DNA from 3 places in the Inediibacterium massiliense genome. Region 3 is predicted to be linked to each of the others. Evidence: riboswitches for the same ligand, from Rfam matches in the RefSeq annotation. Region 3 holds a riboswitch; each other region holds the start of a gene.
What was found. Region 3 has a riboswitch for S-adenosylmethionine ahead of metK (methionine adenosyltransferase). Riboswitches for the same ligand answer to the same signal wherever they lie in the genome.

Region 1 (5,344 bases), on a different contig from region 3:
ATCAACTACATCTACTGCATTGACTAACGCCATATGTTGCTGGTATTTAAATTCCATATTATCTTTGGGAGTTGAACTAAAAAACAAATTTTTAGGATTTTTTAAGCTCATGGGATAAGAAGGTTCAAATTTGGGTAAAAATTTTTGTACATCTTCATCACTGGGAACCTCAACAGATTCATAGGTATGAGTAAGTACAAATCCATCTAAATTTATCATAATAGGAGTAAGAACTCTTTCATCTTCTGCAATGGCATAAGCTTGCAAAATCATATCCAAGCTTTCCTGAGCATCTTCTACATATACTTGTATCCATCCGCTATCTAAAAGAGAAAGGGAATCTCTTTGATCCCCATATATGCTCCATGGAAGAGCTAAGGAACGATTTGCATTCATCATTACAATTGGAAGTCTTCCTCCACTAGCATAATGAAGGCATTCTGCCATATATAAAAGTCCTTGAGAAGACGTTGCTGTAAAGGTTCTTGCTCCTACAGCACTGGCTCCAATACATGCAGACAATGCTGAGTGTTCTGATTCTACATGCAAATACTCACATTTTAATTCCTTTTTCTCTACCATCTCAGATAATCTTTCCACTACTATTGTTTGTGGGGTAATAGGATAGGCAGAAACCACATGGGGCTTTGCTAATTTTACTCCTATAGCTACTGCTTCATTTCCTGAAACAAATACTCTCTCCTTCTTCATTTTCTCTCCTCCCTTACCATCTGGATAGATCCAGCCTTACATTCCTTTGCACAAATGCCACACCCTTTGCAAAAATCATAATCTATTTGAATTTTTTCATTTTCTTTAAATATGGTTCCTTCAGGACAATAAAGATAACATATCATACACTTTACACATTTTTCATAGTCTATCACTGGCTTTATAGTTCTCCATCCTGCATTTTTTTCCACTAAATGACCTGCTTGAAAACTTGTTCCAATAGGATAATCTTTAATATGCTTTGGTGGATGAAACTTTTTTATTATTGGTCTATTCAATTCTTTTCCCTCCCTTTATACAATCAAAAGCTCTTTGTAAAACCTCAATATTTTTATCTAATATTGAAGGTGAAAGACCTTTTTTAAATCCTTCTATGCCAGCTTTTAAAGATATGATTTCACTTATCCCTATCAACGCACCTAACATGGCTGTATTGGTAATAGGTCTTTTTAAAACTTTTAATGCTATACCCGTTGCATCTATGCCTTTTATTTTATAATCCTTGTATAATTGATATTTTTCAACATGAGCTGTATTAATTAAAATCTTGCCATCTTTTTTTACATCTTTAAAAATATCTTTATGAATAAGACTTTCATCTAAAACAATTAAATAGTCACATGTATTGCTTTGACTTCTATCTGTAATTTTTTGATCATCTATCTTTGTAAAAGCCTCTACAGGAGCTCCTCTTCTTTCTGGTCCAAAGGAAGGAAATGCTAAAGCATATTTATTTTCAAAGAGAGCCGCTGAAAGACCTAAAAGTCTCGCAGCTGTAAATGCTCCTTGTCCTCCTCTACCTAGCCACTTGATTTCTATCATGAAACAGTCCTCCTTGCTTTTTCCTTTAATTTTTTTAATCTTTTGATGGCTTCTTTTAATGTTTCTTCTTTTTTTGCAAAATGAAAACGTACATAATCATTAATTTCCTCTTTAAAAAAGCTAGAGCCAGGTACTGCAGCTACTCCAATTTCTTTGATCATCCATTCACAAAATTGATGATCATCTTGAAATCCAAATTCAGAAATATCAACCATCACATAATAAGCTCCTTGAGGAGGAATATATTTTAAACCGGCTTCATCTAATCCTTGTAAAAATAAATCTCTCTTTTTGGTATACTCCCTTTGAAGATTTATATAATATTCATCTGAAAATCTAAGTCCTGCTACTGCTGCCTTCTGAAGAGGTGCCGCTGCACCAACGGTTAAAAAATCATGTATCTTTCTTGCTCCGTCAATAACTTGTGATGGACCTATAATATATCCTAATCTCCATCCTGTAATAGAATAAGTTTTAGAAAGAGAGCTACAAGATAAAGTTCTGTCTTTCATTCCTTTTAGTCCTGCAAAATAAATATGCTCATAAGGCTCAAAAACAATATGTTCATACACTTCATCTGTAATCACAAAAGTATCAAATTCTTCAGCCAGTTCTGCTATGTATAAAAGCTCTTCTCTTGTAAATACCTTTCCTATAGGATTAGATGGATTACAAAGAATAATTGCCTTTGGTCTTTCTTCAAAAGCCTTTCTTAATTCATCCTTACGAAATTTAAAATTAGGAGGACAAAGGGGAACATAAATAGGCTTGGCACCCGTTAATATTGTATCTGCAGCATAATTTTCATAAAATGGAGAAAATACAATCACTTTGTCATTAGGATTACAAACTGTCATCACAGCTACCATCATAGCTTCTGTACTTCCACAAGTAACTACAATATCTGTATTAGGATCAATATCTATCCTCATAAGCTTTGATTGTTTTTTAGCAAGAGCCTCTCTAAATTGTTGTGAACCCCATGTAATCTCATATTGGTGCGGTCCTTCTAATGCTCCTTTTATAAGCTCATTTTTTAATTCCTCTGGAGGGTCAAAATCAGGAAATCCCTGTGAAAGGTTAATAGCTCCATATTCATTACTAATCCTAGTCATTTTTCTGATAATAGATTCTGTAAACTTTTCTAATCGATTTGCTACTTTAGGCATATAATCACTCCTTATCTTTCATCAATCAACCTCTTTGCTTTATGAGTTGCCCTTGGAAGTTCTCCTTCTCTTAAAACATCAACTACTTTTGGTCTAACACCAAGATGTGCCTTTATTTTATTAGAAATTCTATGAGCAATTTCCTCTTTATCTATCAATGAACTATTTGATTTTTCAATTTCCACTCTAAATTTTGTAATATGGTTTTCATTAAATACAAAGATCCTATATTCTCCTGTAGTATCTTTATCATTTCTTACAATAAATTCAATATCACTTGGAAAAACATTCACCCCTGCTGCAATAAACATATCATCTAATCTTCCTACTACATGAATTCTTTTATGAGTTCTTCCGCATATACATGGTTTAGACGTATATGTCACAATATCTCCTGTTCTAAAACGAATCATAGGTCTTGCTTTCTTTTTAAGAGTAGTAAGTACCATCTCGCCTCTTTCTCCATCGGCTACAGGATTTAATGTTATAGGATCTAATACTTCCAATAAAATTTGGTCTTCAGCCAAATGGAGTCCATCTTTTGCTTCACACATTCCTGCACAAGCTCCAAATATATCTGAAATACCATAAAAATCAAAAACATCTGCTCCCCAAAGTTTTTCTATTGCACTTTTTGTTACATCAATAGAGCCTCCTGGTTCTCCTGCTACAATAATTTTTTGAATAGATAAATCTTTTGCTGGATCTATACCTTGTTTTTTGGCCGTTTCTCCTAGATACCACGCATAAGAAGGTGTGGTCCAAATTGCTGTTGGTTGAAACTCTTTTAAAATAAACAAAAGTCTATCAGATGGAAGAGTTCCTGCCCAAATACATAAAGCTCCAAGATTTTGTGCTCCTATTACATCTGGTCCCCCAACAAAAAGGGAGAAATTTAATGCATGGACATATCGATCCGTTGATCTCATACCTACTCCCCAAAATAACCTGCTCTCTATATCTTGGAATTGTTCAAAATCTTCCTTCGTAAATGGACTTACTGTAGGAACTCCAGTAGAACCGCTAGATGTAGACATAAATACAATCTCTTTTTCATCAACTGCACACATATCCCCTAAAATAGGCTTTTTCTTTTGCCTTTCTCTTTCTACTTGTTTATTTACAAATGGAAATTTCCTCAAATCGTCTAAAGTTTTTAAATCCTCAGGTTTCACACCTACTTGATCAAAAGACTCTTTATAATATGGAGAATTTTCATAGGCAAACTTAATTTCATTTCTTAATTCTTTAAGTTGATAATCTTCTAATTCTTCTCTTGTTAAAGTTTCAATTGCTTCATTCCAGTATTTTCCTTCCATTTGACAACCTCCTAGGTATTTGTTTGAATTCTTCAAATTGATTTAGCGTATTTTTTACTCCATAAAAAAAGCTGCTTCATAAGAAAGCAGCTTTTTAAGATACTTTCTTATCTATCAGAATGAAACACATTCTGCAGGATTTAGCACATTTCTTAGATTTCTTACAATCTAAGTTGTTGCTGGGCTTCATTGGGCCAGTCCCTCCGCCTCTCTTGATAAGAATTTTATTATTTAATTTATTTTGTCGATGCATCAACAACAAAAGTCCTCTTCTGATATCAGAAGAGGACTCAATATATATACTTCCTCCTCTTATCTATCAGAATGAAATCACATTCTGCAGGATTTAGCACATTTCTTAGATCTCTTATAGTCTAAGTTGTTGCTGGGCTTCATTGGGCCAGTCCCTCCACCTCTCTTGATAAGAGTATACTATTTAGTTTCGAAACTTAAGATTAATGGAATTATAACAAAAGTACTTAATTACGTCAATACTATTTTTGAAAAAAGTACAAATTTTTCCTATGCATAAAATATCTCATTAGGATACAAACTGTAAAAATTCATCCATAGAAATAGAATATTGAATTTCTTTTAGTAATTCTTTATCTTGTGTAAAACCTACTTTTTTAAAAGCTTTTCTGGATCGTTTGTTTTTAAAATTAATTTTTGCTATTACTTCCTTTGCTCTCCAATTGAAAAATGCTTGTTTAAGCCCTTCAAAAATTGCATTTGTACCTAAACCTTTTCCCCATTCTTTTCGCTCTCCAATAACTACTACTATTTCTACATTTTCCTTTTTAGGTACAAGTCTTAAAAATCCTATAGGTTCTTTTTCATCTTTGGTAATCATAAAAAAGCTTCCATTTTGATTAAATAAATGAGTAAGAATAGGCATATTAATTCTATGAATCATCTGCTGAATACTTTGATTTACATTATGTTTTTCATTTAAATATTGAGTTACTTCATGGTCCTTTAGCCAATCCACAATTTTCCATGCATCTGATTTAAAAACTTCTCTTCGTAATTTTATGTAATGATTATTCATGATTAAAAAGTCCTCCTTAAACTAAAAAAACCTGTTATAAACACCTTTTCGTGTCTATAATAGGTTTTCAAACCAAACCATGAAGATTATATCAAAGTAAGCAATTTCAATCAAATTGAATATTTATGCTTTTAAATGAGTTACTGATGTTTATATAAGCATACCCATCAAAAGGGGTTCTTTCCTTCTCTTTTCTTCATAATATTAACTATTTTTACTTTTATTTGTTCTTATGGATTTCATTTCTATAA
Region 2 (5,344 bases), 150 kb from region 3:
CAAGCTCTTTTCCTAACTTTCTTTTATAATGAATATAATTTTTCCAAAGCATTTGTTTTATTTTGGCTACTGTAGAAGGTTTTCTTAAAATATTTAAAATTTCTTCTCTTTTTTTCTCTATAAACTCTACATTCCATTCGTCAAAGTTAGCAAGCTCTTTTCCTATTTGCCTAGCATTTTTCTCATCAATCTCTTGGCATAAAAACTTCATAGTATGCCACATTCCATAGACTTGTTTTTTATTTTGAATAGATAAATTCTTAAGCCATACAAATGCATAAAGTCTTCTGAGCCAATCCCATGCTTTGATAGGACTTTGAAGATCTAACCCTGGAATTAAAAATATTTTTTCCTTTAGCAATAAAGACCCAAAAACTCCAGGCGGTGTACCTAATCTTTTATTTTTAAGAGTAGTCCTATAAATTCCACAAGAAGGACTTCCTTCCATAAAAATAAAAGCATCCATTTTTGCATCTTCTAAAATATCCATAGATCTACTAGAACCTTTTTTTAATCTTTCTGTTAAATCTTCTCCTTTACTACTTATAACTTTTGCAGCTCCACTCCATACATCCTCTCCACTACCTTTTACAATTTTTATTGCATTTCTAGGAGTTCCCAGTCCTGCCATACATTCAGGACATACAGGCATAAAGGAAAAATTATTTATATTTCTTCCTAAATATTTTACCATATCTATTCCTTTTTGATTGTATCTTACTCTACATCCATATATGCAAGCACTTATTCCTATTGAAATCTTATTCTTTAAAATGGTTTCCATATACTTACCTCCTATCCATAAAAAATTTTTCTTTTATTTGAAGTACAGCTCTCTCTTTTTCTTTTGCTTCTATCATTAAGTCCACATCTACATTTTTTATCAAATTGCTAAATGATAAAAAATCACTTTCTAAAATATAATCATGATGACGCCGATCTGTGATTCCTTCTCTTCCACTACTAATATGCATTTTAGGAATCAAATTTGTATTTTTCCATGTAGATATAATTTCATCTATAGGTACATGGGGATCTTTTTGATGACAATGATGATGATGAATATCTAATACAACAGGAATATTTATTTTTTTATAAATTTTTAAAACATCTTGGATGGTATAGGACTTATCATCATTTTCCAGTCTTAATGTTTTTTTCAATTCCTTGTCTAAGTTTTCATAATTTTTTATAAATCTATCTATAGAAGCTTCCTTCTCTCCATAAACCCCACCTGTATGAATAATTAAATCTGCACCTCCCATTTTTGTTAAAACCTCTTGATGATATCTTAAATGAATGATACTATTATGTACTACTTCCTCTTTTGGACTATTTAAAACAGTAAATTGATCTGGATGCATAGAAAGGCGAATATTTTCTTTTATAACTATTTTTTTGATTTCCTCTAATCCTTCTAAAATGTTATCATCCTGCTGCCATCTCCACGAAAAATCTTTTAATAAATCTTTATGCGTTACTAATGGTAAAAGAGTACTCGTTACTCTATACAGATATATATCATGTTCTATATTCCATTTTAAAATATCTTTTGTTAAACTTAAATTATTCATCATTGCTTTTTTTTTTTTTAAATAATCTATTCCATATTTATAAACAGAGGCAATCCTACATTCCTTAAATCCCCTAGGCTTTAGATGAGTATTAATACAAGCATAACCTATGTTTTTTATCATATTCTCACTTCTTTTCTATAAAAATTCCCTTATTTTTATACCCCATAATATATCTTCAAATCAATAAACATATTATATTTCATTTTAAAAACCAATACTCTTTGTTTCTATTATTGTATCTATGTTAGAAATAAATACCATTATTCAATCAATTATTCATGAAAAAACTTTTCATTCCAATATAAATAAAGCCTATTCATAGATGTTTTTTCTATCAATAGGCTTATTTATTCATATTAACCTCTTGGTTGAAATGAAGAAACTTCTCTTAATCTATTATATAACTCTATCTCTTCTTTCGTTAAAATAGGTGGATTTACAATACGTATCTTTATATATAAATCTCCCATATTTCCTTTTAGATCCTTATATCCCTTTTTAGAAATTTTTATTTTTCCATCTGGTTGCATATTTGCAGGAATCTTTACTTTTATTTTTCCTGTAAGCGTAGGTACTATAACCTCTTCTCCAAAAGCTGCCCCCCAAGGTGTAAGATCAATAGTTGTATAAAGATCTAATCCTTTTAATTCAAAATCTTTAGACTCTATTATATGAACCTTTAAATACAAATCCCCTCCATTTTTTCCCTGACCTTTTAACTTAATTTTCTTTCCAGGTAAAATTCCCGACGGAACTTTTACAGAAACACTTTTTTTCTGAGAACCCATTTTGATAGAAATATTTTTTGTAATTCCACAATAAGCATCTTCTAGTGTAATATCTATTTTAGTTTCCACATCTTGTCCTTTTGATGAGCAGCCGCCACAACCTCTTTGACTAAATCCCCCAAACAAATTATCCATATGAACATTTCCACCACCAAAAATAGTATTGAAAAAGTCACTGAAATCTCCTCTATTACTGGACGCGAATCCTCCAAAACCAAACTGTGATGGATCAAAATTGGAACCATGCTCAAAATTATATCCACTTCCAAATTGATCATATTTTTTTCTTTTCTCTTCATCTCCTAAAACTTCATAAGCTTCATTGATAGATTTGAATTTCTCCTCTGCTTCTTTGTTATTGGGATTGGCGTCAGGATGATATTTTTTAGCGAGCTTTCTATAGGTACTTTTTATTTCTCCTTGTGATGCTTCTTTTTCTACTCCTAATATTTGATAATAATCTTTGTACTCCATATTTCATCCTCCTAAGACTATATTCTAAGCTACTATTTATAATAGATTTTTTATTATAATTATTGACCTTCTTTGTTTTTAATAATAGATAAAGTATATACAAAAATCAATATTTTATCAAAAAATTCGCATATTCCTACCGGAATTGCTCATGTCCTAAAAAGACTAAAAAAGTAATCTTATATAAGATTACTTTTTTTGCTCTTTTAATCGATCTAGTATAATATTATATCCATCGGCTCCATAAGTCAGACATCTATTAATTCGACTAATGGTTGCAGTACTAGCTCCTGTAATTTCCTCAATCTCATTGTATGTCTTTTTTTCTCTTAACAATTTTGCAACCTTTAATCTTTGAGATAAAGCTTGTATTTCTTTAATAGTACATATATCTTCAAAAAATCTATAACACTCTTCTGTATTTTCTAGTAAAAGGATAGCTTCAAATAATTCATCTACAAAACTACTTTTTAATTTTGACTCATAACCCATTTCATCACCCCAAAACTCTTCTTTTTATAGTTATATTCTATACATAACTACCATATCCTTTTTCATTTAAAAATATTTCTTGAAAAAGTATTGACATTATTCAAAAAAATCATTATACTCAATATTAATCAAAGGATAAAATTAAATAAAACGGATATCTCTTATCCAGAGAGGTGGAGGGACTGGCCCTATGAAACCCGGCAACCGGCTTATATCAATAAGCAACGGTGCCAATTCCTACGATATATTTATATCGGTAGATGAGAGAAAGGATACTGTTTAGTACCTCTTTCTCGTGAAAGAGGTTTTTTTAATTTCTCTTTCCATAGAAGAGTTTATTTTATAATCTTTTCAGTTTAGTACTGTATAGTTATAAAGGGGTGAAGTTATGATTCATATTAAAAATTTATCTAAAGTTTATACAAAAGGAAGAAATAAAGTAGTTGCTTTAAAAGATATCAATTTAGATATAAAAAAGGGAGATATTTACGGAATTATAGGCTTAAGTGGTGCTGGAAAATCATCTTTGATTCGATGCATCAATAGATTAGAAGAACCTACATCAGGTGATATATGGGTCAATAAAATCAATCTTGTTCATTTAAAAAATGAAGATCTTAGAAAAGCAAGAAAAAAGATAGGAATGATTTTTCAAAATTTCAATCTTTTACACAGCAAAACTGTTTTTGAAAATATTGCCTTTCCTTTAAGACTTGTAAGTACACCCGAAAAAGTTATCAAAGAAAAGGTAAATCATTTATTAGAACTCGTAGAGCTATCCGATAAAGCTTATGTTTATCCTTCTCAATTAAGTGGAGGGCAAAAACAAAGAGTGGGTATTGCTAGAGCTCTTGCAAATGATCCAGATGTATTACTTTGCGACGAAGCTACATCTGCACTTGATCCTAAAACTACAAAACAAATTTTAAATCTATTACAAAGTATTAATGACAGGCTCAATCTTACTATTGTCATTATCACTCATGAGATGGAAGTAATCAAAGAAATTTGTAATAGAGTGGCTATCTTAGAAGGAGGAACTATAGCAGAAGAAGGAGCTACTATCGACATATTCTCTAAACCACAACACTCAATTACCAAAAATTTTATAGAACAAGATGAAAATCTTCCAAAATCCTTTATCAAAGGAAAAGTTCTTCATCTTTCATTTACACATGGTAGTGCTACTCAGCCTCTTATTTCTCAAATTACAAGAGATTTTGATGTAGATGTAAATATTTTATCTGGTAAAATAGAATATATTCAAAACCAACCCATCGGAAAGCTTACAATTCAAATGGATATTGATTGCCATAAGCTTTTAGATATTGTTAAATACTTTGAAAAAAATCATGTGAAAGTTGAGGTGATCAAACAATGAGTGAATGGATAGAACTTCTTACTCCGTCTTTATTAGAAACTTTATATATGGTATTTGTTTCTGTATTTTTTACAATTTTATTAGGTCTTCCTTTAGGAATCATCTTGGTTGTAACAGATGAAAATCATATTTTACCAAACTCTTGGCTTAATCATGCACTTTCTTACTTAATTAATATTTTACGGTCACTACCATTTATTATTTTGATGATCTTTATTATTCCTTTTACAAGATTTGTAGTAGGAACAACTATTGGTACAAATGCTGCTATTGTTCCACTTATTATAGCTGCTGTACCTTTCTTTGCAAGAGTTGTAGAATCAAGTATCAAAGAAGTTGATTGGGGAGTTATAGAAGCTGCTATATCTATGGGTGCAACCCCTCTTCAAATTATATTAAGAATTTTACTTCCAGAATCTATGTCTTCTTTAGTACTTGGAATTACCATTACTATCATTAATGTAATAGGATATTCTGCTATGGCTGGTGTAGTTGGAGGAGGTGGTCTTGGGGATTTAGCAGTAAGATATGGATTCCAGCGTTTTCAAAAAGATGTAATGATTGCAACTGTTATTCTATTGATTATTTTAGTACAAATCATTCAAAGTACAGGAAATAAAATTTCACAAATT
Region 3 (5,344 bases):
TGTGTATCCATTGGATTCATTTTGAAAGATAATATCTGTCAAAACTCCTTGTATCTGTACAAACATAATTTCCTCCCGATATATAATGATTACTTTCATTATAACATAGAAAATAAATAGAGACGGTTAGCAAGTTTTTAAATAATTAAAATTGCTTAACCGTCCATAAACATACCTAAAAACTAAAAACGAAGCTATCAAACTGTTGACAAACTATATTGTAGCAAAGTCATAAAAACGTCACTATTTTTTATAACTTTGCTACAATATAGTAAGGACTCTTAACAATAAAAATCTAATACTATCCATCAGGTCTTATCTAGTAAATTTTGTAAGATTTCTAATCTCCATGAATGATAAAATCGTAAGAATTTTAAACTGTTTAAGCAAAGCGAGTTTTTAAAATTCTAGATTTTAGAAATTCATGAGATTATAGAAATCTCAAAATGAAACGTAAAGACCGTGGATGTATTAGATTTTTATATATTTATTTTGTTAAAATATCTATAATTTCAATAATACTTGCACCTTTTTGAATGGTTTTATCCCCTGGCACAATCATTCTTTTTTCATTTAAAGTATGGATTAAAAATAAAACACTTTCTTGATTCTCCATAACTTTGTTTCGGTAAAGAATAGAAGAAACATCACTGGATTTTTTACTCAGAATTCCTAGAAGCTGATTGATTTTCCATCCTTCGCTGATGACTCCTTTTTTCGTAAGTACTTGTCCAACTTCAAAAGGATCTAGTCTTTTTAAATCTAACAACAACTTAAAATCTTCTTTATGCTGAATTAAGCCTTTTTCATATAAAATATTTGCAATTTCTTCTGATGTATTATTTTGTTCGATATGAATAGTAACATAAGCTTCTTCTTGTTCTTTTTTTTGTAACTCTTCCTTGTCTTTTGCTTCTTTTATTTTTTGTTGCTCTTTCTTTTCATTTTCAAGGATTTCTTCTTTAGAAAACTCATCTTCTTTCTTTTGTTCTGCTATCATTTTGGGTTGATCCTGTTTTTTATAAACCATATGAATAGAGGAAGAAAGAATGAGCCCTATGCCTATTCCAGCTAAAAATGTATAAAATATTTTTTTACCCAAAAATGTATCTCCTCCTTGATTCTATTACAAAAAAATGAGGGATATCCCTCATTTTTATTGTCCCAATCCTTCTTTTCTTAAAATTTCTGCTTTATCTGTATTTTCCCATGGAAGATCTATATCTGTTCTTCCAAAATGTCCATAAGCTGCTGTTTGTCTGTAAATTGGTCTTCTTAAATTTAAATCTCTAATAATGGCAGCTGGTCTTAAGTCAAAATGTTTATTTACTAATTCTGCCACTTTATCTTCGGATACTTTAGCTGTTCCAAAAGTTTCAACCAAAATAGATACAGGTTGAGCAACTCCTATAGCATAAGCAAGTCCAATTTCACATTTATCTGCAAGACCTGCTGCTACAATATTTTTCGCTACATATCTTGCTGCATAAGCTGCAGAACGGTCTACTTTTGTTGGATCTTTTCCTGAGAAAGCTCCTCCGCCATGTCTTGCATATCCACCATAAGTATCTACAATGATCTTTCTTCCTGTTAACCCTGCATCCCCTTGTGGTCCACCAATTACAAATCTTCCTGTTGGATTGATATAATATTTTGTTTTTTCATCTAATAACTCATGAGGTATAATTTTGCGAACCACATGTTCTATCAAATCTTTTCTAATTTGCTCTTGGCTTATTTCTGGACTATGTTGTGTAGATATAACTACTGTATCGACTCTTACAGGCTTATTATCTACATACTCTACTGTAACTTGTGTTTTACCATCTGGACGTAAGTAATCTAGTGTACCATTTTTTCTGATTTCTGTTAATCTTCTTGCTAATTTATGAGCAAGTGCAATAGGCATAGGCATAAGTTCTGGTGTCTCATTACAAGCAAAACCAAACATGATTCCTTGATCTCCTGCTCCTATCGCTTCTAATTCATCACTCATTGTTCCTGTTTTACGTTCTAATGCTTCATTTACACCCATTGCTATATCATTAGATTGTTCATCAATAGCTGTAAGTACTGCACATGTGTCACAGTCAAATCCATATTTTGCACGAGTATATCCTATTTCTTCTATTGTCTTTCTTACTACCTTTGGAATATCAACATAACAATTTGTAGTAATTTCTCCTGATACTAATACAAGGCCTGTTGTTACTGAAGTTTCGGCTGCAACACGTGCATTTGGATCTCTTTCAAAAATAGCATCTAAAATCGCATCTGAAACTTGGTCACAGATTTTATCTGGATGTCCTTCCGTAACAGACTCTGAAGTAAATAATCTTTTTGCCATTTGTATCCCTCCTTGATTCATTATGTTTATTATTTTACCCTAAAAATATAAACAAAAACCTCTTCACACTTAAGAAGAGGTTAGATTTCATTTGTCCTCATCTTCCAGAAAATCATTTCTGTAGGATTTAGCACCGCGTTGCATACCGGTTGCCGGGTTTCTTCGGGCCTAGTCCCTCCACCACTCTTGATAAGGCATCAAGATTGATATTTTATTTTGTCGAAAAAATTCTATCACATACATTTGCAAAAGTCAACTCTATCTACATATTTACTGCAACATGACTAAGTGTAGTAATGATCAATCCTGCAATACAATTCCCAATAAATATGGAAAGAAATGCATGCTTAAAAGGAATATTTAATAAAGATGCTGCTACAGAACCTGTCCATACCCCTGTTGTTGGTATGGGGACTGCAACAAATAAAAGAAGTCCCAAGCTTTTATATTTATAAATAGTTGTTGTCTTTTTAAGGGTTCTTTTTGTAATCCAATCCACAAGTTTTCTCCATGATGGATTCTCTTTTAATTTTTTAAAAATCGGTTTTAATAAAAGAAGTAAGAAAGGCACTGGAATCATACTCCCTATAAGTGCTATAATCATTGCATGCATAGGAGTCATTCCTAGAGAAACTCCTATAGGAATTGCACCCCTAAGTTCCATTACTGGCATAGCTGATACTAATAATACCATGACTTCATTCGATAAAATTTCTAATATTGTATTCATTTTTTGTCCTCATTTTCTACTTTCAACAAGTTTCTATTTTCTATTATCATTATATATGATTTTTTATTTTTTATGAAGATATATTTGTTTGTAACAAGAATTTAATATGTATTTATTGTTTATTTGGCTATAATTTTTCATATAGTAATTACTATGGTAAAAGAGAAAGGATTTTATGATGAGAAAAATATTAGGATATGTTAAAAAAGCTGTTTTAGATTTTAATATGATTAAAGATGGAGATATAGTAGGAGTAGGTGTTTCAGGTGGAAAAGATAGCATGGCTCTTTTATATGCCTTAAAGCTTTTTCAAAGATTTACCCCTGTAAAATATGAGCTTAAAGCTTTTACCCTTACTTTAGGATTTGATAATTTTGATATTTCTCCTATAAAAAATTTTTGCAAAGAATTAGAAATCCCTTATATCGTACAACATACAGATATAGGAAAAATTGTATTTGAAGATCGAAAAGAAAAAAATCCATGTAGCCTTTGCGCTCGTATGAGGCGTGGAAAACTTCACTCTCTTTGTAAAGAAAATGGTGTGACAAAGCTTGCACTAGGACATCATGGAGATGATGCAGTAGAAACTCTTTTTTTAAGTATTTTTTATGAAAGTCGCATTAGTACTTTTTTACCTGTAACCTATTTAGATCGAATAGACCTTACTATGATTCGCCCTCTTATTTATGCCAAAGAAAAAGAGATCATAGATGCAGTATCAAGAAACAATCTTCCTATTGCAAAAAGTCCTTGTCCTGCTGATGGAAAAACAAAAAGACAATATATGAAAAATTTATTATCTCAAATTTATGAAGAAATACCTAATGGTAGGGATCATGTCATTGAAGCATTAAAAAACAAAAAACAGCTTCATATATGGGAGCAATAATTTTAGCATAATTTCACTTCCTTATTTATATAGTCATATGAGGGGGTGTTTTTTCTTTGAAATCTCAATTTTATCCATACCCATATCGTACACGTATTCATTATGCAAAAGAAAATGCTTCACTTATATTGTCCCATGCACTAAAGGAAAAAATCAATGAACAATCTGTCATCATTTGTGTTGGAACAGATCGATGCATTGGAGATGCACTAGGCCCTTTAGTAGGTACTCTACTTAAAAATAAAAACTTTCGGTTTCCTGTCTATGGTACTTTAGAAGAACCCATTCATGCAGTAAATCTTGAAGAATCTATTAGTCAAATTAAAGCAAAACACCCTAGCGGATTTTTTATTGCAATAGATGCTTGTTTGGGAAATGAAGATTTAATTGGTCATATACATATAAAAAAAGGTCCTATTTCACCTGGAAAAGGAGTAGGAAAAAATCTTCCCCGTATAGGTGATTTATCTATTGTAGGAATTGTTGATCAATTCAATCATGAAGATTGTTTTTCTATTCATAATATTCGTCTAAACTTAATAATGAAAATGGCAGAAGTCATTGTAGATGCTCTTAGGACTTCTACTTATCTTTGTTAATGCATTTTTAGATTTATTGACAGAAATCATTACATATGTTAATCTAAATTAAAATAATAATTCCTTTAAATTAACCCTGTGAGGTTAAAAAGGCACAACTTTAAGTTTCTTATGCCTTTTAACCTTTTTAGGTCAAAAGGTTTTTTGTTTTACCTTTAAACTGGTACTGAGAGACCAACAAGGAGGAAAGTCTATGCAAATAAAACATTTGATTCATCCAGAAGATTTTACAATACAAGAATTAAATGAATTAATTGATGTTGCCCACAATATATTCAAAAACCCTCAACATTATCAAGATATTTGTAAAAACAAAATACTTGCTACTCTTTTTTACGAACCTAGTACCCGTACAAGACTTAGCTTTGAATCCGCTATGCTTCGTTTGGGAGGAAATGTAATAGGCTTTAGTGATGCCAATACAAGTTCTGTATCTAAAGGAGAAAGCATTGTAGATACCATTCGCATCATATCTAGTTATGCAAATTTAGCAGCCATCAGACATCCAAAAGAAGGTGCTCCAAAGCTTGCCTCAAAATATTCAACAATTCCTATTATTAATGCAGGAGATGGAGGCCATGAACACCCTACCCAAACCCTAACGGATCTATTTACTATTCACATGAAAAAAGGAAGTATAAAAAATCAAAAGATTGCCTTTTGCGGTGATTTAAAATTTGGTAGAACCGTTCATTCTCTCATTCGAACCTTATGTAGATACAATATAAAAGAATTTATCCTCATTTCTCCTAATGAATTGAAGCTTCCTTATGAAC

Region 1: linked by a shared signal. The riboswitch ahead of BN2409_RS11375 (phenylacetate--CoA ligase family protein) and the one ahead of metK (methionine adenosyltransferase) in region 3 are both predicted to bind S-adenosylmethionine.
Region 2: linked by a shared signal. The riboswitch ahead of BN2409_RS06850 (methionine ABC transporter ATP-binding protein) and the one ahead of metK (methionine adenosyltransferase) in region 3 are both predicted to bind S-adenosylmethionine.

The regions. Positions count from the first base shown of each region.
Region 1 covers NZ_LN876587.1:595,437-600,780, reverse strand. The annotation lists gene BN2409_RS11395 (transketolase C-terminal domain-containing protein) at 1-711, opposite strand, end outside; gene BN2409_RS11390 (4Fe-4S binding protein) at 708-1,010, opposite strand; gene BN2409_RS11385 (2-oxoacid:acceptor oxidoreductase family protein) at 1,003-1,554, opposite strand; gene BN2409_RS11380 (pyridoxal phosphate-dependent aminotransferase) at 1,551-2,723, opposite strand; gene BN2409_RS11375 (phenylacetate--CoA ligase family protein) at 2,735-4,042, opposite strand; SAM riboswitch class I at 4,147-4,264, opposite strand; SAM riboswitch class I at 4,352-4,470, opposite strand; gene BN2409_RS11370 (GNAT family N-acetyltransferase) at 4,584-5,093, opposite strand.
Region 2 covers NZ_LN876586.1:651,327-656,670, reverse strand. The annotation lists gene BN2409_RS06870 (2-thiouracil desulfurase family protein) at 1-784, opposite strand, end outside; gene uvsE (UV DNA damage repair endonuclease UvsE) at 789-1,697, opposite strand; gene BN2409_RS06860 (DnaJ C-terminal domain-containing protein) at 1,934-2,839, opposite strand; gene BN2409_RS06855 (YerC/YecD family TrpR-related protein) at 3,029-3,331, opposite strand; SAM riboswitch class I at 3,490-3,598, shown strand; gene BN2409_RS06850 (methionine ABC transporter ATP-binding protein) at 3,720-4,712, shown strand; gene BN2409_RS06845 (methionine ABC transporter permease) at 4,709-5,344, shown strand, end outside.
Region 3 covers NZ_LN876586.1:499,313-504,656, reverse strand. The annotation lists gene recD2 (SF1B family DNA helicase RecD2) at 1-66, opposite strand, end outside; gene BN2409_RS06215 (hypothetical protein) at 488-1,102, opposite strand; gene metK (methionine adenosyltransferase) at 1,157-2,347, opposite strand; SAM riboswitch class I at 2,442-2,543, opposite strand; gene BN2409_RS06205 (COG2426 family protein) at 2,610-3,077, opposite strand; gene BN2409_RS06200 (tRNA 2-thiocytidine biosynthesis TtcA family protein) at 3,256-3,969, shown strand; gene yyaC (spore protease YyaC) at 4,026-4,568, shown strand; gene pyrB (aspartate carbamoyltransferase) at 4,762-5,344, shown strand, end outside.